DNA from 3 places in the Streptomyces sp. NPDC013157 genome. Region 2 is predicted to be linked to each of the others. Evidence: riboswitches for the same ligand, from Rfam matches in the RefSeq annotation. Region 2 holds a riboswitch; each other region holds the start of a gene.
The links. Region 2 has a riboswitch for cobalamin ahead of ACFY6U_RS16075 (cobalamin biosynthesis protein). Riboswitches for the same ligand answer to the same signal wherever they lie in the genome.

Region 1 (10,255 bases), on a different contig from region 2:
CACGTTCGCACCCCGCCCCTCCTGACGGCACGTCACCCTTCTCCACGAAATCGACATGCAGATATGCGGATGAGGTCTTCCGCTGACCTTGTGCGTTCGCCATGATTGCCTGCGCATTACACAGGTGAACGACGGTGATCGCCGTGCGGTCAGTGAGGGGACGGAGCCGCGAGATGTCAGATGCGTCCGATGTGACCAAAGCGGCGGTGGTGACGCCCATCCGCGTCGCCATCGCCCTCTGCCTGATAGCGCCCTTCGTGGCGATGCTCTGGGTGGGCTCGTACGCCAAGACGGGCCCGGTGTTCATCGGGATCCCGTTCTTCTACTGGTACCAGATGCTGTGGGTGCTGCTCTCCACCGCGCTCACGATGACCGCCTACCAGCTGTGGCAGCGCGACCAGCGCGACCAGCGCGCCCGCAAGACCGGGACCACGAGCGGGGGTGCGCAGCAGTGAAGGACGGTGTGAACGGCGTCGCACTCGGCGTCTTCATCTTCTTCTTCCTGGCCGTCACGGTCATGGGCTTCCTGGCCGCGCGCTGGCGCAAGGCCGAGAACGAGCACTCCCTCGACGAATGGGGGCTCGGCGGCCGGTCGTTCGGGACCTGGGTCACCTGGTTCCTGCTGGGCGGCGACCTGTACACGGCGTACACCTTCGTCGCCGTACCCGCGGCGATCTACGCGGCGGGGGCGGCCGGCTTCTTCGCGGTGCCGTACACGATCCTGGTCTACCCGCTGATCTTCACGTTCCTGCCGCGCCTGTGGTCGGTCTCGCACAAGCACGGCTATGTGACGACCTCGGACTTCGTGCGCGGCCGCTTCGGCTCCAAGGGCCTCTCCCTCGCCGTCGCCCTCACCGGCATCCTGGCGACGATGCCGTACATCGCGCTCCAACTCGTCGGCATCCAGGCGGTGCTGGACGTGATGGGCGTGGGAGGCGGCGACAACACCAACTGGTTCGTGAAGGACCTCCCGCTCCTCATCGCCTTCGGCGTGCTTGCGGCCTACACCTACTCCTCCGGCCTGCGGGCCCCCGCCCTGATCGCGTTCGTGAAGGACGCGCTGATCTACATCGTCATCGCGGTGGCGATCATCTACATCCCGATCAAGCTGGGCGGCTTCGACGACATCTTCGCCAAGGCGGGTGACAAGTTCACGGCGGCGGGAGCGGGCGGCCTCGTCCCGCCCGCGGCCGGCCAGTGGACGTACGCCACCCTGGCGCTGGGCTCCGCCCTCGCGCTCTTCATGTACCCGCACTCGATCACCGCGACGCTCTCCTCCCGGAGTCGTGACGTGATCCGCCGCAACACCACGATCCTGCCGCTGTACTCCCTGATGCTGGGCCTGCTCGCCCTGCTCGGCTTCATGGCCATCGCGGCCGGCGTCAAGGTCACCAACGGCCAGCTGGCCATCCCCCAGCTGTTCGAGAACATGTTCCCGGACTGGTTCGCGGGCGTGGCGTTCGCGGCGATCGGCATCGGCGCCCTGGTCCCCGCGGCCATCATGTCCATCGCGGCCGCGAACCTCTTCACCCGCAACATCTACCGGGACTTCATCAAGCCGGACGCCACGCCGAAGCAGGAGGCCCAGGTCTCCAAGCTGGTCTCCCTGCTGGTGAAGGTGGGCGCGCTGGTCTTCGTGCTCACCATGGACAAGACGGTCGCCATCAACTTCCAGCTCCTCGGCGGCATCTGGATCCTGCAGACCTTCCCGGCCCTGGTCGGCGGCCTGTTCACCCGCTGGTTCCACCGCTGGGCCCTGCTGGCGGGCTGGGCGGTCGGCATGGTCTACGGCACGGTCGCCGCGTACGGCGTGGCCTCCCCGACCCAGGCGCACTTCGGCGGCTCGTCCAAGGAGATCCCCGGCCTCGGCCAGATCGGCTACATCGGCCTCACCGCCTTCGTGATGAACGTGGCGGTCACGGTGATCCTGACCTTCGCCCTGAAGGCCTTCAAGGCCCCCGAGGGCATCGACGAGACGAATCCCCAGGACTACACGGCGGACGCGGGCGACCCGGGCGTGGAGGTGGAACTCCCGCCGGCTGTCGCAGGGAGCGCCCACTAGAACGCGCCCCAAAGGGGTACGGGGAACTGCGCGAGCAATCACACACAACCCGTAGCGGGCCGCCGAGATCAAGCACCACGGCGGCCCGCTACGGCCATCTCCCCGGCATCGCTACTCCCGCGTCCGCCGGGCCATCTCGTCCCAGAAGCGGTCCAGTTCACGGACCCGCATGCCGACCCAGCGCGGTGTCTTGCGGTGCAGCCCGCGCGGCAGCCAGCGCCGCACGCTGCCGGGCAGCAGAGCCTGCTGCTGACGACAGAACGGCTCGCGGATCTCCCCCCGGGGCAGCCAGCCGCGGGGAGGGTACGGGCAGAGCTGGAACTTGCAGTCGGGCAGACAGGTCATGCCCGGTGCGGGCGGGGTGGACGTGCCGATCCGCAGGCCGGGCCGCAGCGGCTCCCGGTTCGTACGGATGCACGGCGGCAGCGGCATACCGGGCTGCTCCGCGCGGGCCAGGCGCTCCTCGACCCCGTCCGGCTGCCCGTCCCGTTCGATGAGGTTCAGCATGACCAGGACGTCGGCGACGAGCCGCTGGGCACGCGGGTCCAGGGTGCTCCAGCCGACCGACGGCGGGATCCACAGGCTGTGTTTGCGGTAGCCCCCGCCGGTGTCGGCGCGGGCCCCGATGTTGTCGGCCGCGCCCTTCTCGTCGATCCACAGGAACCGCTCCGGCTGTCCGGTCTCCAGGGCGAGAGCCACCAGATCACCGGCTTCGGCGACGAACGGATGCAGACACCGCCGGGGCGTCCCGCCGGACCCTTCGGCCGGCCCCGGCGGCGGGTTCACCGTGCCCGTCATCGACAGCCACCGCCGCACGGTCTGGACCGCGGTGGCCCCGCCGCCGTCGGCGCAGTCCTCGAGTTCCCACAGGCACAGGGCCTGCAACAGGCTGAGCTGGGCGTACCAGCACCGGGACTGTTGCAGCACGGTCTCCGCCTGCCGGATCAGATCGGCGCGCCCGCCGGGGTAGGTCTCCGGATACCGCTGACGCCGGTTGGCCGCGTACTTGAAGCCCTGGGCCAGCGCGGCCTCCAGGGCGAGCGGCAGGTCGGGGGCGCCGTCGGTGAAGTTCGGGTCGAGGTGGCGCAGCCACTTGGTGAGGCGTTCCCGCGCCTCGTCACGGTGGGCCTCGTCGACGGAACCCAGGAGCATCGGGACCATCCAGGCCCGCATCACGAACTCCCGGAACAGGCCGACCCGTTGCTTGCGGTAGCGGTCGTTGAGCTCCTTGCGGTCCTGCTGCAGCCGCCGGACGCGCTCGGTCGACACGGTGCCCGAGAGCGACCTGGCCGACCTCGCACGCCCCATGTCCTTGGCCCACGTCTCGTACTCCCGCCGCTTCCAGGCCTTCAGCTTGTCGAGCCGGTCCTCGTACTCCCGCACCGGGTCGCTGTTCAGACCGACCCGCTCGCGGATCACGGCGAACGCGGCGTTGCCGCCGGCGCCGAACTCCTGCGCGAGGGCCAGGCGGGTGGAGTAGGAGGACTCCTCGATGCCGATCTCGAAGAGCTCCCAGTACAGCGGGGTGGTGTCGACCCGGTCGGACACCTTGCGCAGCGCGGCTCCGAGTTGCTTGAGCAGCCTGCGCTTGGCGTCCCTCAGCGTGCGCCGGTCCCCCTTGAAGGCGGGCCAGCGTGCGCGCACCGCGGCCACGATGTCGCCCAGGTGCCGGGGATCGGCCTCCGCGCTCTCGATCTCCACGGCCGCGGCGTAGAGGTCGAGGGCCTTCGGATCGTCCGTGCGACGGCTCGCGGCGTCGCGCAGCCGCTGGGCGGGAGTGCGGCCCCCGACGGTCGACTGCCGGACCCGGTCGGCGACGCTCTTGCGCACGACGGCCCGGATCCCGCTCCCCGGATCCGGCAGCCCCGCCTCCCGTGCCCGGGACAACAGCACCAGCGCGATGAGCAGTTCCCGGCTGGGACCGGGCGGCTGCAGCGCCTCTTCGACCAGTTGGCCGGCACCCCGCTCCCCCAGCTGGTTCAGCAGCCGGTAGCCGAAGTAGGCCTGGATGATGCTGTGCGGGAACCGGACCCTTCGCTCGGAGCCCTCCACCAGCTTGAGCCTGCCCGCCTGGGCCGCGAGACGGGCGAGGCCGGCCTGGCACTGGTCCAGGTTCCCCGCGCGCAGCCGTCGGCGTTCCTCGTCGCCGAGCCGTTCGCACAGCGCGTCCCAGATCTGCCGCCGGTGCCAGTCGGAGAGGGCGTTGCCGTGTCTGCCGTAGTGGTCGAACGTCCGGTCGGCCCAGACGCGTTCCGCCAGGGCCAGGGCGCGCCGGGCCGGACCCGGGTGCAGGACCTCCGGGTCGAGCAGCTCCGGGAGGCCGACCTCCAGCTTGTCCTGGAGCAGTCCGACACAGGCCAGGGCCGAGACCAGTTCGAGGGCGTCACGGCGCTCCTGCGGGGCCAGCGCGACATCCTCCCGCAGCTTCCCCTCGCACAACGCCTCGGCCCAGCTCTCCATCAGCCACAGCCGCAGGGTGGCCCGGTCGCGGCCGCGGGCGTTCAGGTGATGGGGATCGTGGTGCCGAAGGTCCTGTTCCAGGGCGCCGCGCCGGTGGAGTTCGCGGGCGATCTGGAGGTAGATCGGCGACTCGGTGACCTCCGCCGTCTCCACGATCCAGTCCACCCGGCGCTCGTCGCCCTCCGGTACGCCGGCTTCGACGAAGCGCACCGCCGCCTCCTCGCCGAGCGGTTCCAGTTCGACGATCGCGGCCGAGGTGTTCTCCAGCGGACTGTGCGGCCGGGAGGCGATGACCAGGGGCAGCTTCTCCTCGTGGGCGCGTTCGATGGCCCGGCGGATGATGTTGTCCCGGTTCTGCTGCTGGTGGCCGTCGTCGAGGAGGGCCTCCTCCAGACCGTCGGCGAGGACGACCGGCTTGTCGTCGGCGAGGAGTTGCTGCCAGACCCGGTCGGTCTTGGTGCGCGCCAGGATGCCCTTGGGCGCCTCGTCCGCGAAGCGCCGCCTGGCCAGGAGTTCGAAGTTGAGGTCGGCACCGTCCACCGCGTCGCGGAGCCGGATCGGCACCGGGACGGCGTTCTGGTGGGCCAGGAGTTCGGTGAGCCGTACGAGGACGGCGGTCTTGCCGGCGCCGACGCCGCCGACCAGCAGATAGGGCCGACGCGTGTCGCGCTCCCGCAGCCGTTCGGCGATGACCTGCGCGACCTCGTCCCTGCCCACGATCTCGGCGGTGTCGGGGCCGGCGGTGGGCACCAGCTTGCGGGGATCCCGCAGCGCCTTGGCGAGATAACGCCGTTTGGTCCAGCGGTACCACCAGAACAGGAACAGTGCGGCGGCGACGGAGGCGGCGAGGATCGGACCGACGAACTTGATGACGGTTTCGAAGCCGACGTCGTTGTGCCGCCGCCATCCCTCGAACCAGGTCGTACTGCCGCTGAAGAGGATGTACAGCCCCTCGACGATCCAGGCGAGCAGTGCCAGCACGGCGACGATCCAGATCGCCCTGGTGACGTTGGCGTAGGAGACCCACCGGTGCCACTTCCTGGGACGGGTGGCGCCGCGGTGGGCCTCCATACGGATCGTCAGGGCGTGCCAGCGGCCCACGAGACCGGCTCCGACCCGGTTGCCCGCGCGCCGCAGGCCCAGTGTCGCCATCGGCGCGTCGCGCGGTTGCTCCTTGCCGGGCGGGTGACGGACGACCCTTGTCATGGTGCCTTCTCCTTGCGCGTTCCCGGAGTGGTTCTCGGAACGAAGGGCCCCCGCGGGCACCGGCACCTCCTTCCATGGAAGCACTCCCGGCACAGCCCGCAACCCGGGCGCCCCACCGGGGAAAACGGGAGGTTCCCGCATGCGGGAGTCCGGCAGACTCGCACCATGGACATCACGATCCGGCCCGTGGACCCCACCGAACACGCCGCACTCGGCGAGCTCACCGCCCAGGCCTACCTCCGGGACGGCCTCCTCGACTACGGCGAGGGCGACGCGTACCTGCCCGTGCTGAAGGACGTGGCGAGCAGGGCGGCCGCCGCCGAGGTGCTCGTGGCGGTGGAGGGCGAAAGGCTCCTCGGCGGCGTCACCTTCGTCCCCGGCCCCGGCCCGATCGCCGACATCGCCCGCCCCGGCGAGGCCGAGATCAGGGCGCTCGCGGTCGCACACGAGGCCCGCGGCCGAGGTGCCGGCGAGACTCTCGTCCGCGCCTGCATCGACCGCGCCCGGGCCACGGACGGCTGCACGGCCGTCGTCCTGTCGAGCCAGCGCGCCATGCACACCGCCCACCGGCTCTACGAGCGCCTCGGCTTCGTCCGCACACCGGAGCGCGACTGGAATCCCGTGCCGCACCTGGACGACATCACTCTCCTCACCTACGAGTTGACGCTCTGACACCGCCACGACACAACATCTGGGGGTGGCATCGCGGCCCGGCACCAGATGTATGCTCATGCTCGCTGTCGCCGCAGGGGAATCCGGTGTGAATCCGGAACTGTCCCGCAACGGTGTACTTGTGCATGTTCGTGCACAGGAGTCAGTCCGAGGACCTGCCGACAGCACGCCCAGCCACCCGGTTCGGGCGTTCTGACGTCCGGGCCTCGTGGAGTGGGCCAGGGTCTCGACGCGTGCCCGCGCGCTCGTGCTGCCCCCTGCCCTCCGCCAGGCCCGTGCCCAGCGAGGGAGAGCCCCACGTGACCATCGCGCCAGCCGACCCGGCTTCAGCGACCAGCTCTGCGGAATCCGCGGCGGACGACGGTCCCGGTACCGCGTTGCTGCGGACCCTGACCGAGCTGACCGCCGACCTCCCCGACGCCGACCCCGGCCGGGTCGCCGCCGCCGCGTTGCGGGGGCGGTCCGCGCGGGCCGACGAGTCGGAGTTGCGCGAGCTGGCCACCGAGGCCGCCGCCGGTCTCATCTCCGAGGACCCCGCCTACTCGCGGCTGGCCGCACGTCTGCTCACCGTCTCCATCCGCGCCGAGGCCGCCTCGCAGGGCGTGACGTCCTTCGCCGAGTCCGTGGCGGTGGGCCACCGCGAGGGCCTCGTCGCCGACCGCACCGCCGAGTTCGCCCGGCTGCACGCGGCCCGCCTCGACGCGCTCGTCGACCCGGCCGCGGACGACCGCTTCGGCTACTTCGGCCTCCGTACGCTCCACAGCCGGTACCTGCTCCGGCACCCGATCACCCGCAAGGTCATCGAGACGCCCCAGCACTTCATGCTCCGGGTCGCCGCCGGTCTCGCCGAGGACGACACCGTCAGGTCGGTGGACGAAGTCGCCGCGCTCTACGGGCTGATGAGCCGCCTCGACTACCTCCCGTCCTCCCCCACCCTCTTCAACTCCGGCACCCGGCACCCCCAGATGTCGTCCTGCTACCTCCTCGACTCCCCGAAGGACGAGCTGGACTCGATCTACGACCGCTACCACCAGGTCGCCCGGCTCTCCAAGCACGCCGGCGGCATCGGTCTGTCGTACAGCCGCATCCGCTCGCGCGGGTCGCTCATCCGCGGCACCAACGGGCACTCCAACGGCATCGTGCCGTTCCTGAAGACGCTGGACGCCTCGGTCGCGGCCGTGAACCAGGGCGGCCGGCGCAAGGGCGCCGCCGCGGTCTACCTGGAGACCTGGCACTCCGACATCGAGGAGTTCCTGGAGCTGCGCGACAACACCGGTGAGGACGCCCGCCGCACCCACAACCTGAACCTCGCGCACTGGGTCCCGGACGAGTTCATGCGCCGGGTGAACGCCGACGAGCCGTGGTCGCTCTTCTCCCCCGCCGACGTACCGGAACTCGTCGACCTGTGGGGCGAGGAGTTCGACGCGGCCTACCGCAGGGCCGAGGCGGCGGGGCTGGCGCGCCGGACCATCCCGGCCCGCGACCTGTACGGCCGGATGATGCGGACCCTCGCGCAGACCGGCAACGGCTGGATGACGTTCAAGGACGCGGCCAACCGGACCGCCAACCAGACGGCCACCCCCGGTCATGTCATCCACTCCTCCAACCTCTGCACGGAGATCCTGGAGGTCACGGACGACGGCGAGACGGCCGTCTGCAACCTGGGGTCCGTGAACCTCGGTGCGTTCGTCGACACGACGGCCGGTGACATCGACTGGGAGCGGCTCGACGAGACCGTCCGCACCGCCGTGACCTTCCTCGACCGGGTCGTCGACATCAACTTCTACCCGACCGAGCAGGCCGGCCGGTCCAACGCCAGGTGGCGGCCGGTGGGGCTGGGCGCGATGGGGCTCCAGGACGTCTTCTTCACACTGCGGCTGCCCTTCGACTCCGCCGAGGCGAAGGCCCTCTCCACCCGGATCGCCGAGCGGATCATGCTCGCCGCGTACGAGGCCTCCGCCGACCTCGCCGAGCGCAACGGTCCACTGCCGGCCTGGGAGAAGACCCGCACCGCGCAGGGTGTGCTGCACCCCGACCACTACGGCGTCGAGTTCACCTGGCCGGAGCGCTGGGCGGCGCTGCGCGCGCGGATCGCGACCACGGGCCTGCGCAACAGCCTCCTGCTCGCCATCGCGCCCACCGCGACCATCGCCTCGATCGCGGGCGTGTACGAGTGCATCGAGCCGCAGGTCTCGAACCTCTTCAAGCGCGAGACGCTGTCCGGTGAGTTCCTCCAGGTCAACTCCTACCTGGTGCAGGACCTCAAGGACCTCGGCGTCTGGGACGCCCGCACCCGGGAGGCGCTGCGCGAGGCCAACGGCTCGGTGCAGGACTTCGTCTGGATCCCGCAGGAGGTGCGCGACCTCTACCGCACCGCCTGGGAGATCCCGCAGCGCGGCCTGATCGACATGGCCGCCGCCCGCACCCCGTACCTGGACCAGGCCCAGTCCCTGAACCTCTTCCTGGAGACGCCGACCATCGGCAAGCTCTCCTCGATGTACGCGTACGCCTGGAAGTCGGGCCTGAAGACGACGTACTACCTGCGCTCGCGCCCGGCGACCCGGATCGCCCGCGCCGCCCAGGCCCGAGCCACCGTCCCCGTCCAGCAGGCGGCCCCCGAAGACGCCGTCGCCTGCTCCCTGGAAAACCCCGAGTCCTGCGAGGCCTGCCAGTGATGTCCAGCAAGAACCTTCTCGACCCCGGCTTCGAGCTCACGCTCCGCCCGATGCGCTACCCGGACTTCTACGAGCGCTACCGGGACGCCATCAAGAACACCTGGACCGTGGAGGAGGTCGACCTCCACTCCGACGTCGCCGACCTCGCGAAGCTGTCCCCGATGGAGCAGCACCTGATCGGCCGGCTGGTCGCGTTCTTCGCGACCGGCGACTCGATCGTGGCGAACAACCTGGTGCTGACGCTGTACAAGCACATCAACTCCCCCGAGGCGCGGCTCTATCTGAGCCGGCAGCTGTTCGAGGAGGCCGTGCACGTCCAGTTCTACCTGACGCTCCTGGACACCTACCTCCCCGACCCGGAGGACCGCGCCGCCGCCTTCGCGGCGGTCGAGAACATCCCCTCCATCCGCGAGAAGGCCGAGTTCTGCTTCACGTGGATGGACTCGGTGGAGAATCTGGACCGCCTGGAGTCCAAGGCCGACCGCCGCCGCTTCCTGCTCAACCTGATCTGCTTCGCCGCGTGCATCGAGGGCCTGTTCTTCTACGGCGCCTTCGCGTACGTCTACTGGTTCCGCAGCCGGGGTCTGCTGCACGGTCTCGCCACGGGCACCAACTGGGTGTTCCGTGACGAGACGATGCACATGAGCTTCGCGTTCGACGTCGTGGACACCGTCCGCAAGGAGGAGCCGGAGCTCTTCGACGACGAGCTCCGGCAGCAGGTCACCGACATGCTGCGGGAGGCCGTCGAGGCGGAGCTGCAGTTCGCGCGGGACCTGTGCGGTGACGGCCTGCCCGGCATGAACACCGACTCGATGCGCCAGTACCTGGAGTGCGTCGCCGACCAGCGGCTCGGCCGCCTGGGCTTCGCCCCGGTGTACGGCTCGGAGAACCCGTTCTCCTTCATGGAGCTGCAGGGCGTTCAGGAGCTGACGAACTTCTTCGAGCGCCGCCCGTCCGCGTACCAGGTGGCGGTGGAGGGCACCGTCGACCTGGACGAGGACTTCTGAGGCTGCCGCTCCCCGCGGTCCTCGTGGGCCTCCCTGATCTGCCGGTCGATGCGCCTGTCGCGCAGGACGCCGAGCACGGACGGGAGGGCCATGAGGACCAGGATGCCGAGGACCAGGACCATTCCGACGAGACCTTCGATCTGGTTTCCGTTCATGGACACCACTGTCGCGCC
Region 2 (10,255 bases):
GAGAACGGCATTCGTCCCGAGGTCATCTTCGCCGCCCTCGTCGGCGCCATCCTGTGGAACCTGGTGACCTGGCTGGTGGGTCTGCCCTCCAGTTCCTCGCACGCCCTCATGGGCGGTCTGATCGGCGCCACCGTCGCCTCCGCCGGCTTCGGCGCGGTCCACGGCGACGTGCTCGTCACCAAGGTCCTGCTCCCGGCGGTCGCCGCCCCCGTCGTCGCCGGCCTCGCGGCGATGCTCTCCACCCGCCTCTCCTACACGCTCTCGAAGAACGCCGAGGACGAGGCCACCCGCAAGGGCTACCGCGCCGGCCAGATCGCCTCCGCCGGCCTGGTCTCGCTCGCGCACGGCACCAACGACGCACAGAAGACGATGGGCATCATCACCCTCGCGCTGATCGCGGGCGGTGCCATCGCTCCCGGCTCGAACCCTCCCACCTGGGTCATCCTCTCCGCGGGCCTCGCCATCGCGCTCGGCACCTACATCGGCGGCTGGCGGATCATCCGCACCATGGGCACGGGCCTGACCGACCTCCAGCCGCAGCAGGGCTTCGCCGCCCAGACCAGCGCGGCCACCGCCATCCTGGCCTCCTCCCACCTCGGTTTCTCCCTCTCCACCACGCACGTCGTCTCCGGTTCCGTGATGGGCGCGGGCCTCGGCCGCAAGGGCGGCACGGTCCGCTGGTCCACCGCGACCCGCATGATGGTCGCCTGGGTGCTCACCCTCCCCGCCGCCGCGCTGGTCGGCGCGCTCGCCGAGTCCGTGACGGACCTCGGCGACTGGGGTACGGCGGTCGTCGCCGTCTTCCTCGTCGCCTCCAGCGCCGCGATCTGGAAGCTCTCCCGCCGCGAGGTCGTGGACAGCAGCAACGTCGTCGGCACCGAGGAGCCGGCCGGTGTGGTGACCACGGCGATCGCCGCCGTGACCCCGCCGCCCGCGGGCACGGTCGCGGTCACGGACGACCTGACCGCCACCATCCCCGCCCCTGCCTCCACCTCCGCCCCGGCCGCTCCCGCGCCCGACCCGGCCGCCACCGTCTGACCCCGAGGAAGAACCGACATGAACATCGACTGGGCAGCCATCGGCTCCGTCTTCGGCGTCAGCCTCGTGGCCACCGTGGGCCTGGTGACCCTCTTCACCCTCGGCATCAAGGGCCTCTCCGCCCGCGAACGCGCCACCGCCCAGGGCGGCTCCGCGGCCCTGGCCGTCACGGCCGCCTACCTCTGCTTCGCGGCCTGCGCGGCGGCCGTGGCGTACGGCATCCACCTGATCGTGGCGAAGGCCTGACACGAGAAGGCCTGACACGAGAAGGCCCGTCGCTCGAAGGCCCGATACAAAGGGCCTCGTCGGCACCGCGAAGGCTCCTCTCCATCCCCCGGGGAGGAGCCTTCGGCATGCCCCACAGGCCCCGCCGGGCAACTGGTGTGGGCCTTCCCACACACTCCCCTCGCAGGTCAACGCCAGGTTGACGGGTCTTCCGGGGGCGTGGTGGACTTCCGGAGCCATGTACGGCGGCAAGAGAGGAAGCCGGTGTGAATCCGGCGCGGTCCCGCCACTGTCACCGGGGTAGCAATCCCCGGGAGCCAGGAACTCTCACCGCCGGTCTCGTCGAACCAGGGCGCGGACACCCTGAGTGAGGACATAACGCCATGCGCGGCTGCCGATCGAGGTTGAGTACCCGGCCCGTTCCCGACCCCGCGGCCGGCTGAGCCGATGGGTGCCGATCGCGTCTTCGCGTACGGCGCCGCCGCCGGCCTTCTCGGTGATCTGCTGCTCGGCGATCCGCGCCGGGGGCATCCGGTCGCCGTGTTCGGACGGGTGGCCGGGGCCGTGGAGCGGGTGCTGTGGCGGGACCACCGCGGGTGGGGCGCGCTGCACACCGCCGTGTGCGCCGGCGGCGCCGTGGCGCTGGGTGCCGTGGCCCAGCGGATCGTACGACCGTCCACCGCCGCGTCCGTGGTCCTCACCGGCGCGGCCACCTGGGCCGTGGTCGGCGGTACTTCGCTCGCGCGCGAGGCCCGCGGCATCGGGCGGGCCCTGGAGGCCGGCGACGTCGAGGCCGCCCGCGCCCGGCTGCCGCATCTGTGCGGACGGGACCCGCAGGCCCTGGACGCCGACGGGATCGCCCGTGCGGTCGTGGAGTCGGTCGCCGAGAACACGAGCGACGCGGTCGTGGGCGCGCTGGTGTGGGGAGCCGTGGCCGGCGTCCCCGGGCTGGTGGGGTTCCGGGCCGTCAACACCCTGGACGCCATGGTGGGGCACAAGTCGGCCCGGTACCGGCGGTACGGGTGGGCTTCCGCGCGGCTGGACGACCTGGCCGGGTGGCCGGGGGCACGGCTCACCGCCGTGCTGGCCGCGGTGGCCGGGGACGAACGGCGGGGGGCCGTACGGGCCTGGCGGGCCGACGCGGCGAAGCATCCGAGTCCCAACGCGGGGCCCGTGGAGGCGTCGTTCGCGGGGGCGCTGGGGGTGCGGCTCGGGGGGACGTTGTCGTATGCGGGGCGGGTCGAGCACCGGCCCGTGCTGAACCAGAAGGGGCGGGCCGTGGAGGTCGCGGACATCGGGCGGGCGGTGCGGCTCTCCCGTCGTGTCGGTCTGCTCGCGCTCGGCGTGACCGTCGCCGCGCGCCTCGTCGCGAAGGGACGTACGTCATGAGCGGTGGCCTCCTCGTCGCCGGTACCACCTCCGACGCCGGGAAGAGTGTGGTCACCGCCGGTATCTGCCGGTGGCTGGTGCGGCAGGGTGTGAAGGTCGCGCCGTTCAAGGCGCAGAACATGTCCCTCAACTCCTTTGTCACGCGCGAAGGTGCCGAGATCGGGCGGGCGCAGGCCATGCAGGCGCAGGCCTGCCGGGTGGAGCCGACCGCGCTCATGAACCCCGTGCTGCTGAAGCCCGGCGGCGAGCAGAGCAGTCAGGTCGTGCTGCTCGGCAAGCCCGTCGGCGAACTGAGCGCGCGCGGCTACCACGGCGGGCGGCAGCAGAAGCTGCTCGGGACCGTGCTCGACTGTCTCGCCGAGTTGCGGGGCACGTATGACGCGGTGATCTGTGAGGGGGCCGGCAGTCCGGCGGAGATCAATCTGCGCCGGACCGACATCGTGAACATGGGGATCGCCCGGAATGCCGGGCTGCCCGTGCTCGTCGTCGGTGACATCGACCGCGGCGGTGTCTTCGCCTCGTTCTTCGGGACCGTGGCGCTGCTCTCGCCGGAGGACCAGGCCCTCGTCGCCGGGTTCCTCGTCAACAAGTTCCGCGGGGACGTCTCGCTGCTGGAGCCGGGCCTCGACATGCTCCACGGGCTCACCGGGCGGCACACCTACGGCGTCCTCCCCTTCCGGCACGGCCTCGGCATCGACGAGGAGGACGGCCTCCGGGTCTCCCTGCGCGGGACCGTGCGCGAGTCGAACGTCGCCCCGCCCGTCGGGGAGGACGTCCTGCGGGTCGCCGTCTGTGCGATCCCCCTGATGTCCAACTTCACGGACGTGGACGCGCTGGCCGCCGAACCGGGCGTCGTGGTGCGGTTCGTGGACCGGCCGGAGGAGCTGGCCGACGCCGACCTCGTCATCGTCCCCGGCACCCGGGGGACGGTCCGCGCCCTGGAGTGGCTGCGGGAGCGGGGGCTGGCCGAAGCGCTGCGGCGCCGGGCCGCCGAACGGCGGCCGGTGCTCGGCATCTGCGGTGGCTTCCAGATCCTCGGGGAGCACATCGAGGACGAGGTCGAGAGCCGGCGGGGGCGGGTGGAGGGTCTCGGGGTGCTGCCCCTAAGGGTGCGGTTCGCCCCCGAGAAGATCCTTACCCGGCCGGAGGGGACGGCACTCGGCGAGCGGGTCGAGGGGTACGAGATCCATCACGGGGTCGCCGAAGTCGTCGGCGGCGATGCCTTCATCTCTGATGACGGAGGACACAGCCTGGACGGCTGCCGGGTCGGGCAGACCTGGGGCACGCACTGGCACGGCTCCCTGGAGTCGGACGGTTTCCGCCGGGCCTTCCTGCGCGAGGTGGCGGCCGCCGCGGGCCGCCGGTTCGTACCGGCCCCCGACACCTCGTTCGCCGCGCTGCGCGAGGAGCAGCTCGACCGGCTCGGCGACCTGATCGAACAGCACGCGGACACGGACGCGCTCTGGCGGCTCATCGAGTCGGGCGCGCCGCAAGGACTGCCTTTCATCCCACCGGGAGCGCCCGCATGAGCACTGTGTTGTTGTTGTCGACCGCCGACACCGATCTGCTGGCGGCCCGGGCCGCCTCCGGTGCCGACTACCGGATCGGCAATCCGACGCGCGTCGGCGTCGCGGAGGAGCTGCCCGCGCTCGTCGCGGGCGCGGACATCGCCGTCGTACGGCTGCTCGGCGGCAAGCGCGCCTGGGAGGACGGGGTCGCCGCCCTGAAGGCCACCGGGATCCCGACCGTGCTGCTCGGCGGCGAGGCGGTGCCGGACGCCGAGCTGATGGCCGAGTCGTCGGTCCCCGCCGGTGTGGTGGCCGAAGCCCTCAGGTACCTCGTCGAGGGCGGCCCCGCCAACCTCACCGAGCTGGCCCGGTTCCTCTCCGACACCGTGCTGCTGACCGGCGAGGGGTTCGACGAGCCGCAGAAGATGCCCGAGTACGGCGTCCACGGCGAGCGTCCGCTGGTCGAAGGCCGCCCGACCGTCGGGGTGCTCTTCTACCGGGCCCACGAACTGAGCGGCAACACCGCCTTCGTGGACACCCTGTGCGACGCGATCGAGGCGCGCGGCGCCAACGCCCTCCCGGTGTACTGCGGTTCGCTGCGCGGGGCGGACGCCGGGCTGTACGAGATCCTCGCCGGGGCCGACGCGCTGGTGGCCACCGTCCTGGCCGCGGGCGGCACCCACGCCTCCCAGGCCTCGGCCGGCGGTGACGAGGAGGCCTGGGACATCGGCGCTCTCGCCGATCTCGACATCCCTGTCCTGCAAGGGCTCTGCCTCACCTCTTCGCACGCGGCCTGGGACGAGTCCGACGCCGCCCTGTCCCCCATGGACGCGGCGATGCAGGTCGCGATCCCGGAGTTCGACGGACGGCTGATCACGGTCCCCTTCTCCTTCAAGGAGCAGGGGCCGGACGACGTCCCGGTGTACGTCGCCGACCCCGAGCGGGCCGGACGCGTCGCCGGAATCGCCGTGCGGTACGCCCGGCTGGGGCACAAGCCGAACGCGGAGAAACGCGTCGCCCTGGTCTTCACCGCCTATCCGACCAAGCACTCGCGGGTCGGCAACGCGGTCGGCCTGGACACGCCCGCGTCCGCGGTGCGGGTGCTGGACGCCCTCAAGGACGCCGGGTACGGCGTCACCGAGTACCCCTCCGGCGGCGACGAGTTGATCCACCGTCTCATCGAGGCAGGTGGGCACGACGTCGAGTGGCTGACCGAGGAGCAGTTGGCCGCCGCGCCCGCGCGGGTGCCGCTCGCGGACTACCGGGCGTGGTTCGAGAAGCTCGACCCGGAGCTGCGGGACGCGATGACGGAGGCCTGGGGCGAGCCGCCGGGCAGCCTGTACGTGGACGGCGACGACATCGTGCTCGCCTCCCTCCGGTTCGGGAACGTCGTCGTCATGATCCAGCCGCCACGCGGCTTCGGGGAGAACCCGATCGCGATCTACCACGACCCCGACATGCCGCCGTCGCACCACTACATGGCGGCCTACCGGTGGCTCGAGAACTCCTTCGGCGCGGACGCGATCGTGCACATGGGCAAGCACGGCACGATGGAGTGGCTGCCGGGCAAGGGCCTCGGCCTGAGTGCGGGCTGCGCGCCGGACGCGGTCCTCGGCGACCTGCCGCTGATCTACCCGTTCATCGTCAACGACCCCGGCGAGGGCACCCAGGCCAAGCGGCGCGGGCACGCCACGGTCGTCGACCACCTGGTGCCGCCGATGGCCCGTGCCGACGCCTACGGCGACCTGGCCAAACTGGAGCAGCTGCTCGACGAGTACGCGCTGGTGTCGGATCTGGACCCGACGAAGGCGCCGGCCGTGCGCGCCCAGATCTGGACGCTGGTCAAGGCGGCCGAGCTCCACCACGACCTGCACGTGGACGAGCAGCCGGAGGACGGCGATTTCGACGAGTTCGTCATGCACATCGACGGCTATCTGTGCGAGATCAAGGACGTGCAGATCCGCGACGGCCTGCACATCCTGGGCGGCGGGCCGGTCGGCGAGCCGCGGGTGAACCTGGTGCTGGCCGTGCTGCGCGCCTCGCAGGTGTGGGGCGGGCAGGCCAACGCGCTGCCCGGGCTTCGCGCCGCCTTCGCCGCGCATTTCGGTCTGGTCGAGAAGGAGTTGCTGGCCGAGCCGGGCGCGCCGGTGAAGGTGCCGGTCGAGCTGTCGGATCTCGTCGAGGGTCCGTCGCGTACCGCGGCCGACGCGATCGACCTGCTGGAGCAGCTGTGCCGCCGGGTCGCGGAGGGCATGGAGCAGCGGGACTGGGCGGCCGCCGAGAGCCGCACCCTGGTGCGGGAGGTCCTCGGCACCGAACTCCCGGACGCTGCGGCCGTGTTGGAGTTCGCGTGCACCGAGGTCGTGCCACGGCTCGCGCGCACCACGGACGAGATCGGGCACATCCTGAAGGCTCTGGACGGTGGTTACGTCCCGGCCGGCCCGTCCGGCTCCCCCACCCGAGGCCTGGTCAACGTCCTGCCCACCGGCCGGAACTTCTACTCGGTCGACCCCAAGGCGATTCCCTCCCGGCTGAGTTGGGAGGTCGGCCAGTCGCTCGCCGACTCGCTCGTGCAGCGGTACCTCCAGGACACCGGCGCCTACCCGAAGTCCGTCGGCCTGACGGTGTGGGGCACCTCCGCGATGCGCACCCAGGGCGACGACATCGCCGAGATCCTGGCGCTGCTGGGCTGCCGTCCGGTCTGGGACGACGCGTCGCGGCGGGTGACCGGCTTCGAGGTGATCCCGCTCGACGAGCTGGGCCGGCCGCGCATCGACGTCACGGTCCGCATCTCCGGCTTCTTCCGGGACGCGTTCCCGCACGTGGTCGGGCTGATCGACGACGCGGTGCGCAGGGTCGCCGAGCTGGACGAGCCGGCGGAGTCCAACTTCGTGCGGGCGCACGCCGACGAGGACACCGCCGAGCACGGCGACCGGCGGCGCGCCACCGCCCGGATCTTCGGCTCCAAGCCGGGTGCCTACGGTGCCGGCCTGCTCCCGCTGATCGACGCCCGCAACTGGCGCTCCGACGCCGACCTCGCCGAGGTGTACGCGGTGTGGGGCGGTTACGCCTACGGCCGCGGACTCGACGGGCGGGCGGCGCGCGGGGACATGGAGACCGCGTTCCGGCGGATCGCCGTCGCCGCGAAGAACGTGGACACCCGCGAGCACGACCTCGTGGACGCCGACGACTACTTCCAGTACCACGGCGGCATGGTCGCCATGGTCCGCCATCTGACCGGCGCCAGCCCCGAGGCGTACGTGGGTGATTCGGCCACGCCGGACCAGGTGCGGACCCGGACGCTCGGCGAGGAGACGCACCGCGTCTTCCGGGCCCGGGTGGTCAATCCCCGCTGGATGGCGGCCATGCGCCGGCACGGCTACAAGGGTGCCTTCGAGATGGCGGCGACCGTCGACTACCTCTTCGGCTACGACGCCACGGCGGGCGTGGTCGACGACTGGATGTACGAGAAACTCAGCGCGGAGTACGTCTTCGACGCGGAGAACCGGGACTTCATGAAGAAGTCCAACCCGTGGGCGCTGCGCGGCATCACCGAACGGCTCCTGGAGGCCGCCGACCGGGGCCTGTGGACCGAGCCGGACGCGGACACCCTGGAGCGGCTGCGCGCCACCTACCTCGAGCTCGAAGGCGACCTGGAAGGCAACTCGGAGGGCGACGACCAGTGAGTACCCCGTTCCCGTTCACGGCCGTCGTCGGCCAGGACGACCTGCGGCTCGCGCTGCTGCTGAACGCCGTCTCGCCGGCGGTCGGCGGGGTGCTGGTGCGCGGCGAGAAGGGCACCGCGAAGAGCACCGCCGTACGTGCCCTGTCGGCGCTGCTGCCGGCCGTGGACGTCGTCGCCGGCTGCCGTTTCTCCTGCGACCCGGCCGCGCCCGACCCGGCCTGCCCGGACGGCCCGCACAACCCGCCCGGCGCCTTCGAGACCCGCCCGGCGCGCATGGTCGAACTGCCGGTCGGGGCCTCCGAGGACCGGCTCGTGGGCGCGCTGGACATCGAACGCGCCCTGGCGGAGGGCGTGAAGGCCTTCGAGCCGGGTCTGCTGGCCGACGCGCACCGGGGCATCCTCTACGTCGACGAGGTCAACCTCCTCCACGACCACCTGGTCGACCTGCTGCTGGACGCGGCCGCGATGGGCGCGTCGTACGTCGAGCGCGAGGGTGTGTCGGTCCGGCACGCGGCGCGCTTCCTGCTCGTCGGGACGATGAACCCCGAAGAGGGCGAGCTGCGGCCGCAGTTGCTCGACCGGTTCGGCCTCACGGTCGAGGTGGCCGCCTCCCGTGAGCCCGACCGGCGGGTGGAGGTCGTACGGCGACGGCTCGCGTACGACGACGATCCGGCGGGTTTCGCGGCGCGCTGGGCCGGCGAGGAGGCCGCCGTACGGCAGCGGATCGCGGCGGCACGGGAGTTGCTGCCGTCGGTGCGGCTGGGCGACGGGGCGCTGCGGCAGATCGCGGCGACCTGCGCGGCCTTCGAGGTCGACGGGATGCGCGCCGACATCGTGATGGCCCGGACGGCGAGCGCGCTGGCCGCGTGGGCCGGGCGGACCGAGGTGCTCGCCGAGGACGTACGGCAGGCCGCGCTGCTGGCGCTGCCGCACCGCAGGCGCCGCAACCCCTTCGACGCGCCGGGACTTGACGAGGACAAGCTGGACCAGACGCTGGAGGAGTTCTCCGGGGAGTCCGGGGAGTCCGGGGAGTCCGGGGACGACGATCCGGATCCGGACGGTCCCGGTGGGGGTGGCGGGCAGCCGCAGCCCGACGAGGGGCCGCAGGGCGACGGTGCGACGGGGGACGCCGCCCGGCCCGAGGCCGGGGAGAGCGACGGCGTGCCGCAGCAGGCCGGTGCCGGGGAGCAGGCGCCCGTACGGGCGGCCGAGCCCTTTCGGACCAAGGTGCTGAGCGTGCCGGGGATCGGCGAGGGTGCCGCCGGGCGGCGGTCCCGGGCGCGGACCGAGCACGGGCGGACGACGGGTGCCCGACGGCCGCGCGGTGCCCTGACCAAGCTGCATCTGGCGGCGACCGTCCAGGCCGCCGCCCCGCATCAGCGGGCCCGCGGACGGTCGGGGCCGGGGCTCGTGCTCCGGCGGGACGATCTGCGGCAGGCGGCCCGGGAAGGGCGTGAGGGCAACCTCGTGCTGTTCGTGGTCGACGCGTCCGGGTCGATGGCGGCCCGGCAGCGGATGGGCGCGGTGAAGGGTGCCGTGCTGTCGCTGCTGCTCGACGCCTACCAGCGGCGGGACAAGGTGGGGCTGGTGACCTTCCGGGGGGCCGCGGCCGAGGTGGCGTTGCCGCCGACCTCTTCGGTGGACGCGGCGGCGGCCCGGCTGGAGTCGCTGCCGACGGGTGGGCGCACGCCGCTCGCCGCCGGGCTGCTCAAGGCGCATGACGTGCTGCGGGTGGAGCGGTTGCGGGACCCGGCACGGCGGGCGCTGGTGGTCGTGGTGACCGACGGCCGCGCCACCGGTGGCCCCGAGCCGGTCGCGCTCGCCGGGCGCGCGGCGCGGCTGTTCGCCGCCGGCGGGGTCGCCTCGGTGGTCGTGGACTGCGAGTCGGGGCCGGTGCGGCTGGGGCTCGCCGGGCAGTTGGCAGGTGAGCTGGGCGGTACCGCGGTGACGCTCGACGAACTGCGGGCGGACTCGATCGCCGGACTGGTGAAGGACGTTCAGGGGCGTTCGAGGAGGGCCGCGTAATGCCGCAGGGACAGCCGAGTGTGGTGCCCGACGACGGGCTGACGACTCGTCAGCGCCGTAATCGGCCGCTCGTCGTCGTGCACACGGGGATCGGGAAGGGCAAGTCCACCGCCGCGTTCGGGCTCGCGCTGCGGGCCTGGAACCAGGGGTGGCCCATCGGGGTGTTCCAGTTCGTCAAGTCGGCGAAGTGGAAGGTCGGCGAGGAGAACGCGCTGCGGGTGCTGGGCGCCTCCGGCGAGGGCGGGACCGTCGACTGGCACAAGATGGGCGAGGGCTGGTCCTGGGTGCAGCGCGACGCGCAGATGGACAACGAGGAGAAGGCGCGGGAGGGCTGGGAGCAGGTCAAGCGGGATCTGGCGGCCGAGACCTACCGGCTCTACGTGCT
Region 3 (10,255 bases), on a different contig from region 2:
GTAGTGGTCGAAGGAGATGTTCTCGTCGAACAGCACGACCACGTGCTTGATCGGGGTCGCGGTCGACGAGCCGCCGCTGTGCCCGGCGGGTACGGCGGCCCAGCTGGGCGCGGTGCCTCCGAGGACCGTGAGCGCGGCGGCCCCCGCGAGAGCGCCGAGGCTCCTCATCGCCGTTCGTCTTCCTGTGCTGGCCATGCTGGTTCCCCTCCGGGCATGAACGTCACTGCGTCGTACAACCAGGGATGCTTCGCCCGCTTCCCGGCGCTCCGGCGGAGCCATGATGGCGGGTGAATGAACACCGGGTCAGGGATGCTGGGGCAAACCTTGACGGTGTATTGACCGTTTGGGCTACGGAATTGCCGCGGAGTTGTTCGAACAAGCTCAGGCGAGCAGAGCGCGGCCGTACCAGTCGTCGCGGTCCCGCACCCCGGGCAGGGCGAAGAAGTAGCCGCCGCCGAACGGCGAGATGTAGTCGGCCAGCGGCTCCCCGACCAGCCGCTTCTGCACGGTCTCGAACTGCCGGGCCAGGTCCTGCTGGTAGCAGCAGAACAGCAGGCCCATGTCGAGGTTGCCGTTGCTGTCCATGCCCCGGTCGTAGTTGTAGGCACGGCGCAGGAGCCGCTGGTCGGCGGTGGCCGGGGTGCGCGGGTTGGCCAGCCGGATGTGCGAGTCCAGCGGGATGACGTCCCCCTTGGGGTCGTCGGCGTAATCAGGCGTGTCGTGCTCGGCGTCGCCGTCCAGGGGTGCCCCGGACTCACGGGAACGGCCGAACATCCGCTCCTGCTCGCTGAGCGAGACCCGGTCCCAGAACTCCACCAGCATGCGGATCAGCCGGACCACCTGGTAGCTGCCGCCCACCGCCCACTCCGGTTCCCCGGAGTCCTTGCCTACCCACACCAGCTGGTTCATCTCCCGGGCGCTGCCGGTCTCCGGGTTGGCGGTGCCGTCCTTGAAGCCCAGCAGGTTGCGCGGGGTGCCGGACGGGCGGGGCGGGCTGGTGAAGCCGTCCAGCCGCCAGCGGACCTGCATGCCGCCCCGGGTGTGCCGGGCGATGTCGCGCAGTGCGTGCAGCACGGTGTCGGTGTCGTCCGCGTGCAACTGCAAACTGAGGTCGCCGTGGCACCACTCGGGCCGGAGGTCGTCGTCCGGGAACGCCGGCATCGCCGTCAGCCGACGCGGTCTCAGTTTCCCGAGCCCGAACCGGTCGTCGAAGAGCGAGCCGCCGACGCCGACGGTCACCGCCAGCGCACCGGACGGCAGTCGCTCACCGAGGACTCCCGAGTCGGCGGGCGGCGCGGTGACACCCACCGGGTCCGGGGTGCCGCCCGAGGCCAGGAAGCGGGCGCGGTCGGTGAGCGTGTGCAGCAGTTCGGTCAGCTCGGCGCGGCTCCCGGCGGTGACGTCGAAGGAGGTGAACACGGTCGTCCGGCGGGGCGGGGCGATCGCGGACTGCTGGCGGGCGCCGTGGAAGGGAGCGATCGTGCCGGGGGCGGTGGTGTCCGTGCTGCTGGGGGCGGCCGCGCCGCCCGCGGCCAGCCCGGCCCCCGCGAGGGCCGCGCCGCGCAGGAACCCGCGGCGGCCCACTCCGCCCTTGCCGCCCGTCTGGTTCGCGCTCATACCGTCCTCCGCGGGTCGCACAGGGTCGCCACCGGCGCCAGCCGCTCCACCAGGTCGCCGAGGACCGCGTCGACGTCCTCCCGCTGCCGGTGGCCGAGCTTCCCCAGCGCTGTCCAGGTGCCGCCGCGATCGAAGCCGTCGAGCACCGTGCCCGCCTGCTTCAGCTCGCTCTCCAGACCGGCCAGATCCGCGTACCGGGTGGCCAGCAGCGGGTGCAGCCGGGACATGACCTCCACCGTGCCGTCCAGGTTGGCGCGGGCGGTGGCGAGGTTGCTGCCGCTGCCGTAGTCGGTACGGCCGGTCAGCTCGAACTGCACCGTGTTCTCCAGGATCTCGTGCGCCCGCAGCCCCAGCTGGGCGGGGTCCATCCGGGTCTGTGCCCAGTCGTCGCGCAGCGCGGTGACCGCCTTCACCAGGCCGGCGGCCGGGCCGCGCAGGCCGGCGGCGGACTCGCCGTGCCACAGTCCGTACTCGATCCGGTGGAAGCCGGTGAAGTCCTTGTCGTGCACCCCGCCGGGCAGTCCCGCGTCCGTGCCGTTGATCGCGCCGTCGGCGTCGCCGAAGGCGTCGTACGCGGCGCCCAGCCGCTCGTACTCCAGGTGCGCCGGCAGCCAGGCGGTGCGGGCGGCGGCGAGATCACCGCGGTCGATCGCGTCCCGCAGGGCGGCCGTCAGCCGTACGACGTCGGACAGGCCGCTGCCGACCCACTTCTGGTAGGCGAGGGCCGGCGGGATCAGATCGTGCTCGGTGACCGGGGCCGCGGCCGGCCCGCTGCTGCCCCTGGCGATCCGGACGGTCGGCCCGGTGACGGCGTCGGCGTCGTCGGGCACGCACTTGAACGCGTACGCGCCCTTGCCGAGCCGGACGGTGAGCTCGCGGGTCGTTCCGGGCCCGATGTCCTCCACCTCGCCGTACACGGCCCGGCTCTTCGGGTCCTCCAGCAGCACCTCGGCGGCCCCGTCGGTCGGATTGTGCAGGTCGAAGACCTGGACACCGGAGACCGGCGCGCTCCACCCCCGGCCGCAGCGGCTGGCGGACACCTCCACGGTGGTGTGCGGCAGCGCGGCCGGGTCGGCGTGCGCGGGGCGTGAGTCGTGCGTGAGCGCCAGAACTCCGGCCACCAGGCACACGACGGCGACACCGACGACCGCCCAGGGACGCAACGACCTCCAGCTGAGGCCGGACAACACCATCCCGAGCTCCCGGGGGTTCGTACCGTTCGTGATCGCCTCATGTTAGGCAGCCCTTTGTACTCGAACGGCCGTCCAGGGAAACCCATGACCAAGAGTTCCCTGCCGGTTCACCGGACCTCCAGCGGAGCCGCCCGTTCGGTACCGGGCCGGACCGGCCTGAAGAGGACACGGGCACCGCCAGTCACCGAAGGCCCCGTCACCGCCTTCTGGAAGGCCGAGGCCGACACCGGCCGACTCCGCTTCTTCGGCGCCCCCTTCGTCGCCGCCGGCCGCCGCCCCTGACCACCGAGCGGCACGCCCTTCGACGGGTCGGCGTGCTGGGGACGCGACGGACACGAGAAGATCGTCCGTGACCCACGCGTCCACCCGTCCCGGAAGGAACCGACGAGATCATGCGCCTCATCGTGGCCCGCGGCCCGGCGGAGGTGTCCGGATGACCGGCGCCGAGGAACACGTCCTGCTGCACGTCGACGGACGGGCCGCGCACCTCACGCTGAACCGGCCGAAGGCCATCAACGCGCTGACCCACGCCATGGTGCGCCGCATCGACGAGGCGCTCACGGAGTGGGAGCACGACCCCGCCGTCGAGACCGTCGTCATCAGCGGCGCGGGGGAGCGCGGCCTGTGCGCGGGCGGGGACATCCGTGCCGTCCACGACGACGCCCGGGACGGCGACGGGTCGGCCGCGGCCGCGTTCTGGCGGGACGAGTACCGGCTCAACGCCCGCATCGCCCGGTACCCGAAGCCGTACGTCGCGGTCATGGACGGCATCGTGATGGGCGGCGGGGTCGGTGTCTCGGCGCACGGCAGCGTCCGGATCGCCACCGAGCGGTCACGGATCGCCATGCCGGAGACCGGGATCGGCTTCGTGCCCGACGTCGGCGGCACGTATCTGCTCGGCCGTGCGCCCGGCGAACTCGGCACCCATCTCGCTCTGACCGGCGGCCGGATCGGGGCCGCCGACGCCGTGCTCTGCGGCCTCGCCGACCACTGCATGCCGTCCGGCTCGATCCCCGCGTTCGTCGCCGACCTCGCCGGCCTGCCCGTACCCGAGGCGCTCGCCCGGCAGGTACGACAGGCGCCCGACGGGGAGTTGGCCGGGCACCGGGCGTGGATCGACGCCTGCTACGTGGCCGACACCGTCGAGGAGATCGTCCAGCGGCTGTTCGCGCACGGCGACCCGGCGGCGAAGGAGACGGCGGACACCCTGCTCACCAGGTCGCCCACCGCCCTGAAGGTCACGCTGGCGGCGCTGCGCCGGGCCCGGCGACTCGGCTCGCTGGAGCGGGTCCTGGACCAGGAGTACCGCGTCTCCTGCGCAACCCTGGCGACCCACGACCTGGTGGAGGGCATCCGGGCCCAGGTCGTCGACAAGGACCGCACCCCGCACTGGTCCCCGGCCACCCTCGCCGAGGTCGCCGACGCCGACGTCGACCGCTTCTTCGCCCCGCTCGGCGAACGCGAACTCGGCCTCGCCCCACCCGCCCGATCCGCCCCACCGGCCGCCCACCAGGCGCGAGACGAAGATCACGCCTGGTGACGCGGTCTTGGCCGTGCCCCTGACACGCGGTACGGTCTGTCCGATATCGACGACGGCGAGACGGAAGCCGGTGGGAATCCGGAACGGTCGCGCCACTGTATGCGAGAGCCCCCGGGCTGCTCGTGAGTCAGACCCGTGGCCGTCGTCCTGTGCACCACCGAGTTGGGACGCGAACTCCCAGAGGAGGTCCTGCCATGGCGCAGACCGTCGCTCCGCCGACAGCCAACACCCCCGCCGTTCCCGCCAAGCTGCCGCTGTCCGCGATAGCTCCCTGGGCGGTCTTCTTCGGCATCCTGATGCTGATCCTGCTCTACTTCGTCGGCGCCGAGCAGGGCGCCACCTCCGTGTTCAGCGGCACGGACGTCCACGAGTGGGTGCACGACGCCCGCCACCTGCTCGGCTTCCCCTGCCACTGACGCGAGGGACGCCGTACCCCCCATGAACTCCGCAACGGTCCGGAACCTCCTGGTGCGGGGCATGCTCGCCGGCCTGGCCGCCGGCCTGCTCGCCCTCGTCGTCGCCTACCTGCTCGGTGAGCCGAACGTCGACAAGGCGATCAGCTTCGAGGACGCCCACGCGCACGAGCACGAGATGGAGGTCGTCTCCCGCTCCCTGCAGTCCACCGCAGGCCTGGCCACCGGTGTCCTCGTCTACGGGGTCGCCTTCGGCGGCATCGCTGCCCTGGCCTACTGCTTCGCCCTCGGCCGCGTCGGCCGTTTCTCGGCGCGGGGGACGGCGCTGCTGCTGTCCGGCTGCGCCCTGGCCGCCGTGTACGTGGTGCCGTTCCTGAAGTACCCGGCCAACCCGCCGTCGGTGGGCGACCCGGACACCATCGGCAAGCGGACCACGCTGTACTTCCTGATGATGCTGCTCAGCGTGCTCCTCGCGGTCGCCGCCGCCATCCTCGGCAAGCGGCTCCAGCCGCGGCTGGGCACCTGGTGGGCGACCGTGCTCGCGGTGGCCGCGTTCGCGGTCGTCATCGGGCTGGCCTACCAGTTCCTCCCCGTCGTCAACGAGGTGCCGAAGGACTTCCCGGCCACCCTGCTGTGGCGGTTCCGGCTCTCGGCGCTCGCCATCCAGGCAGTGCTGTGGGGCGGATTCGGCCTGCTGTTCGGCGAGTTGGCCGAGCGCGTCCTCAACCCGAAGCCGGCGAAGGCGCCGGCCGCCGCGCGCACGGTGGCCGCTCCGCACTGACCGGCACCGCGCCACACCACGGCGACACCGAACGACACGAGAGGGCCCACCGGAACCGTCCGGGGGCCCTCCCGCGTTCGCTCACCTCGGCTACGAGCCGTGGACGGACGTCTTCGAACAGCGCCCGCCCGCCGCGGTACCCCTGCTGTGAACCGGTCGTGAACCCGCCGTGTCTTCGGCGCGCGGCCGGTGCCGTACTCGCGTTCGTGGCCGCTGACAAGGAAAGATGGGCGGCCAGCGATCGATCAACGACTGCGGAGGAAGTGGACTCATGCCGCATGAGCGAGCGGGCCGGCCGGCGGCTCCGGAGGACCTCGTCGACGTGGCCCGGCTGGTCACGGCCTACTACGCGCTGCACCCCGACCCGTCCGACCCGGGCCAGCGGGTGGCGTTCGGCACCTCGGGACACCGCGGATCGTCGCTGACGACCGCGTTCAACGAGGACCACATCGCCGCCACCAGCCAGGCCATCTGCGAGTACCGGAGCGGCCAGGGCACCGACGGCCCCCTCTTCCTGGGCGCGGACACCCACGCCCTGTCAGAGCCCGCCAAGGTCACCGCGCTGGAGGTCTTCGCCGCCAACGGCGTCACCGTCCTCGTCGACAGCGCCGACGGCTACACCCCCACCCCCGCCGTCTCGCACGCCGTCCTCACCCACAACCGGGGCCGCACCACCGGTCTCGCGGACGGCGTCGTGGTCACCCCCTCGCACAACCCGCCCGCCGACGGCGGCTTCAAGTACAACCCGCCCAGCGGCGGCCCCGCCGCCTCCGACGCCACCTCCTGGATCCAGGACCGCGCCAACCAGATCATCGCGGGCGGGATGAAGGACGTACGGCGCATCCCGTACGAGCGCGCGCTCGCCGCACCCACCACCGGCCGCTACGACTTCATGGGCGTCTACGTCGACGACCTGCCCAGCGTCCTCGACCTCGACGCGGTCCGGGCCTCCGGGCTGCGCATCGGAGCCGACCCGCTCGGCGGCGCCTCCGTCGCCTACTGGGGCCGGATCGCCGAACGGCACGGCCTGGACCTCACCGTGGTCAACCCGTACACCGACCCCACCTGGCGGTTCATGACGCTGGACTGGGACGGCAAGATCCGTATGGACTGCTCGTCGCCGTACGCGATGGCCTCGCTGATCGAGAAGCGGGACGAGTTCCGCGTCGCCACCGGCAACGACGCCGACGCGGACCGGCACGGCATCGTCACCCGCGACGCCGGCCTGATGAACCCCAACCACTACCTCGCCGTCGCCATCTCCTACCTCTACCGCCACCGCGAGCAGTGGGCGGCGGACGCCGGCGTCGGCAAGACCCTGGTCTCCTCCTCGATGATCGACCGGGTCGCCGCCGACCTCGGCCGTCAACTGGTCGAGGTCCCGGTCGGGTTCAAGTGGTTCGTCGACGGACTCGTCAGCGGTGCCATCGGGTTCGGCGGCGAGGAGTCGGCCGGCGCCTCCTTCCTGCGCCGGGACGGCTCGGTCTGGACGACCGACAAGGACGGCATCCTGCTCGCCCTGCTCGCCTCCGAGATCACGGCCGTGACGGACAAGACCCCGTCCGAGCACTACGCCGACCTCTCCGCCCGCTTCGGCGAACCCGCCTACGCCCGCATCGACGCCCCCGCCACCCGCGAGGAGAAGGCCCTCCTCGCCAAGCTCTCCCCGGCCCAGGTCACCGCCGAGACCCTGGCGGGCGAGCCGGTCACCGCCGTCCTCACGGAGGCTCCGGGCAACGGCGCGGCGATCGGCGGCATCAAGGTGACCACGGAGAACGCCTGGTTCGCCGCCCGCCCGTCCGGCACCGAGGACGTCTACAAGATCTACGCCGAGTCCTTCCAGGGTCCCGGCCACCTGGCCCGGGTGCAGGAGGAGGCCAAGGCGGTGGTGGACACCGCGCTCGGCGGCTGACGACGGGGGTGGCCCGGTGCCGGGTCGTCAGGTCGCGAAGGTGCGGCGGCGCGCCCGGGTCTCGGCCAGGTCCGCCGCGGCCCGGCGGGTGTCGGCCGCGAGGTGGGCCGAACCCCAGGCGAGCGCGGTGCGTTCGGCCAGCGCGTAGCCCTCGGCCGCCGCCCGGTCCTCGCCGAGCAGCCGGTGCAGGTCGGCGAGGGCGTGCGCGAGCGGTCGGCTCGCGTACGCCGCGCCCGCGGCGCCGGCCAGCTGCTCCCGCAGCGGCCGCAGGTGCCCGAGGAGGGCGGCCGCCGCGCCGTGGTCTTCGTGGAGTACGGCGAGCTGGGCGCGGAAGTCGAGCTCCAGGCCGTAGAGATGGTCCCGTGGCGGTTCCGCGGAGACGGGTACGGCCAGGGCCTCGTCGAGTCTGCCCTGGCGCGCCAGGACCAGCGCCCACGCCACCGCGACCTGGCCGGGCGCCGACTCGTACACCGCCCGGACCAGCGGCTCGACGTCGGCCGCACGCTCCTGGACCAGCCGCACGGTGATCAGCCCGAGCGTGCGCAGACCCGTGGCGTGGTGGGCGCCCACCCGCTGCAGCAGGGTGTCCGCCTCGGCATAGGCGGCCTCCGCCGCCTCGAAGCGCCCCGTCACGCAGGCCAGCATCGCCGAGGTCGCCGCGCTGAGCCCCTGCGCCCACACCAGCCGGTAGCGGCGGGCGAGGACCAGGCCCTCCACGGTGTGCCGGTGCACGGCGGCCGGGTCGTTGCGGGCGGCGGCCGTCATCGCGTCCAGGTTCTCGCAGACCCAGCGATAGGCGGGCAGGTCGTGGGCCTGGGCGAGGCCCCGCAGCTCGGCGGTGAGCGCCGGCCGGGTGCCGGTCCGGTTCTCGTGCGGCAGCAGCCGTGCCGAGGTCATCAACGCGGCGGCCATCAGCCGGGGTTCGCCGTCGGCACGGGCGAGGTCCAGCTGGGCGCGGGCCGCCTCCAGGGCCCGGGGCTGGTCCTCGGCGGCGACCGCGTCCACGAGGACCTGGAGGACCCGGGCCCGGGTCGGCCCGTCCAGCCCCGGATCGGCCGCGAGCCGTTCGAGGCGGGCCAGAGCGGTCCGGTCGTACGGCCCTTCGAGCCGGCTGCGCCAGGCCGCGGGCTCGGTCCAGGCCCCGTACACGGCCGCGACCAGGTCGCCGCGGTCGGCCTGCTCGGCGAGCTCCACCGCGCGCTGCCGGGTGCGCCGGGCCGCGTCGGTCGCACCGGTGCGCACCTGCGCGCCCAGCAGCCGTACCAGCAGCTCGATCAGCCGGTCGGGCGGAGTGTCGTCGCCCGTGGTCGCGGTACGGGTGTCGATCGCCTGCTGGATCAGGGCGACGGCGACGTCGTGGGCGTAGCGCCGCTCGGCGGCCTCGGCGGCGCGCAGCGCGTAGTCGATGGCGAGCGGGGCGTCGGCCGTGCTGCCGGAACGGGCGAAGTGGTGGGCCAGGGCGGTGAGTTCACCGGGCCGGTGGTGGCGCAGCAGGCGCGCGACGCGGGCGTGCAGCCGGGAGCGCCGGGCGCCGGACAGGTCCGCGTAGACGGTGTCGCGGACCAGGGCGTGCACGAACCGGACGCGGCCGGGCCCGGGTTCGGCGAGCAGGTCGGCGGCGAGCGCCGCGTCGAGACCCTCCAGCACCTGCTCCTCGTCCGCCTCGGCGGCATCGACGAGCAGGGCGACCTCGGCCTCCAGACCCAGCACGGCGGTGAGCTGTACCACGGACCGGGCTGCGGCGGGCAGCAGGGCGAGGCGCCTGCGCAGCACGTCGCGCACCCCCTGGGGGACCTCGGAGACCGCGACGAGGGCGCCCTCGTCGGCGAGCAGCCGGGCGCTCTCCAGGACGTAGAACGGATTGCCGCCGGTGCGTTCGGCGAGCGCCGCCACGGTCGCCGGATCCACGGGCGCGCCGCAGACGGCGTCCACCAGGGTGGCGGTGTCCTGGAGCGGCAGGCCGCCGAGCGCGATCCGGTGCGGGGCGTCCGGGGCGAGGTGGGCGAGGGTCTTGAGGAGGTGTTCGCCGACCTCGGCGGGCCGGTAACCGGCGACCGTGAGCAGGGGAACCCCGGTGACGGCGGCCGCCGCCTCGACCAGGGCGAGGGTCTCGGCGTCCGCCCGGTGCAGGTCCTCCAGGAGGACGGCGAGGGGCGCCTGGGAGGCCGCGGCGCGCAGCCAGTCGGCGAAGGCGCGGTGCATGCGGAAGCGGCCGGCGCTGGCCTCGTCGTCCCGGCTCGGGGCCGCCGTGCCCTGCGGCTCCCGCAGCAGCACCGCCAGCTCCTCGGGGCCGGTCGGCGGCACCTCGCGGGCGAGCGCGCCGAGCGCCTCCACCCAGGCCCAGGCGGGCGGTGCGCCCTCGTACTCGGGGCAGCGCCCGACCACCACCCGCCAGCCGGCCTCGCGCAGCCGGGCCGCGGCCCGGTCGAGGAACGCGGACTTGCCGGCGCCGGCCGCGCCCGTGACCAGCACCAGTCCGCCGCCCTCGCGGGCGGCCCGGGCCGCCCCGGCCAGGGCCCGCAACTCCCGGCCCCTGCCGACGAACAGACCGGGGCCGGTGCGCGCGGGGGGCTCGGCTACGGGCTCGGGCACGGCCGCGCGCAGCACGTCGAGCCGCCCGTTGAGCACCGCGTGCTCCAACTCCCGCAGGGCGGGCCCCGGATCGCAGCCGAGTTCGTCGCGCAGGACGGCTCCGGCCCGGCGCACCGCGGCGAGGGCGTCGGCCTGCCGGTCGCAGGCCCACTGGGCGAGCGCGAGCAGCCGCCAGCCCTCCTCGCGCAGGGGGCTGTCCCGGACCAG

Region 1: it holds a riboswitch for cobalamin, as region 2 does, so the genes downstream of both, ACFY6U_RS47855 (ribonucleoside-diphosphate reductase subunit alpha) here and ACFY6U_RS16075 (cobalamin biosynthesis protein) in region 2, are expected to answer to the same signal.
Region 3: it holds a riboswitch for cobalamin, as region 2 does, so the genes downstream of both, ACFY6U_RS08230 (CbtB-domain containing protein) here and ACFY6U_RS16075 (cobalamin biosynthesis protein) in region 2, are expected to answer to the same signal.

What each region holds. Positions count from the first base shown of each region.
Region 1 is NZ_JBIBAK010000026.1:26,434-36,688, reverse strand. It holds gene ACFY6U_RS47875 (DUF3311 domain-containing protein) at 174-455, shown strand; gene mctP (monocarboxylate uptake permease MctP) at 452-2,062, shown strand; gene ACFY6U_RS47865 (ATP-binding protein) at 2,174-5,728, opposite strand; gene ACFY6U_RS47860 (GNAT family N-acetyltransferase) at 5,894-6,400, shown strand; cobalamin riboswitch at 6,418-6,578, shown strand; gene ACFY6U_RS47855 (ribonucleoside-diphosphate reductase subunit alpha) at 6,700-9,075, shown strand; gene ACFY6U_RS47850 (ribonucleotide-diphosphate reductase subunit beta) at 9,075-10,082, shown strand; gene ACFY6U_RS47845 (hypothetical protein) at 9,995-10,237, opposite strand.
Region 2 is NZ_JBIBAK010000004.1:607,424-617,678, reverse strand. It holds gene ACFY6U_RS16085 (anion permease) at 1-1,038, shown strand, start outside; gene ACFY6U_RS16080 (hypothetical protein) at 1,057-1,284, shown strand; cobalamin riboswitch at 1,469-1,611, shown strand; gene ACFY6U_RS16075 (cobalamin biosynthesis protein) at 1,711-2,652, shown strand; gene ACFY6U_RS16070 (cobyric acid synthase) at 2,649-4,181, shown strand; gene cobN (cobaltochelatase subunit CobN) at 4,178-7,846, shown strand; gene ACFY6U_RS16060 (putative cobaltochelatase) at 7,843-9,870, shown strand; gene cobO (cob(I)yrinic acid a,c-diamide adenosyltransferase) at 9,870-10,255, shown strand, end outside.
Region 3 is NZ_JBIBAK010000002.1:619,136-629,390, reverse strand. It holds gene ACFY6U_RS08255 (phospholipase C) at 1-168, opposite strand, end outside; gene efeB (iron uptake transporter deferrochelatase/peroxidase subunit) at 382-1,617, opposite strand; gene ACFY6U_RS08245 (EfeM/EfeO family lipoprotein) at 1,614-2,810, opposite strand; gene ACFY6U_RS08240 (hypothetical protein) at 2,895-3,092, shown strand; gene ACFY6U_RS08235 (enoyl-CoA hydratase/isomerase family protein) at 3,244-4,350, shown strand; cobalamin riboswitch at 4,367-4,508, shown strand; gene ACFY6U_RS08230 (CbtB-domain containing protein) at 4,545-4,766, shown strand; gene ACFY6U_RS08225 (CbtA family protein) at 4,789-5,544, shown strand; gene pgm (phosphoglucomutase (alpha-D-glucose-1,6-bisphosphate-dependent)) at 5,816-7,456, shown strand; gene ACFY6U_RS08215 (BTAD domain-containing putative transcriptional regulator) at 7,484-10,255, opposite strand, start outside.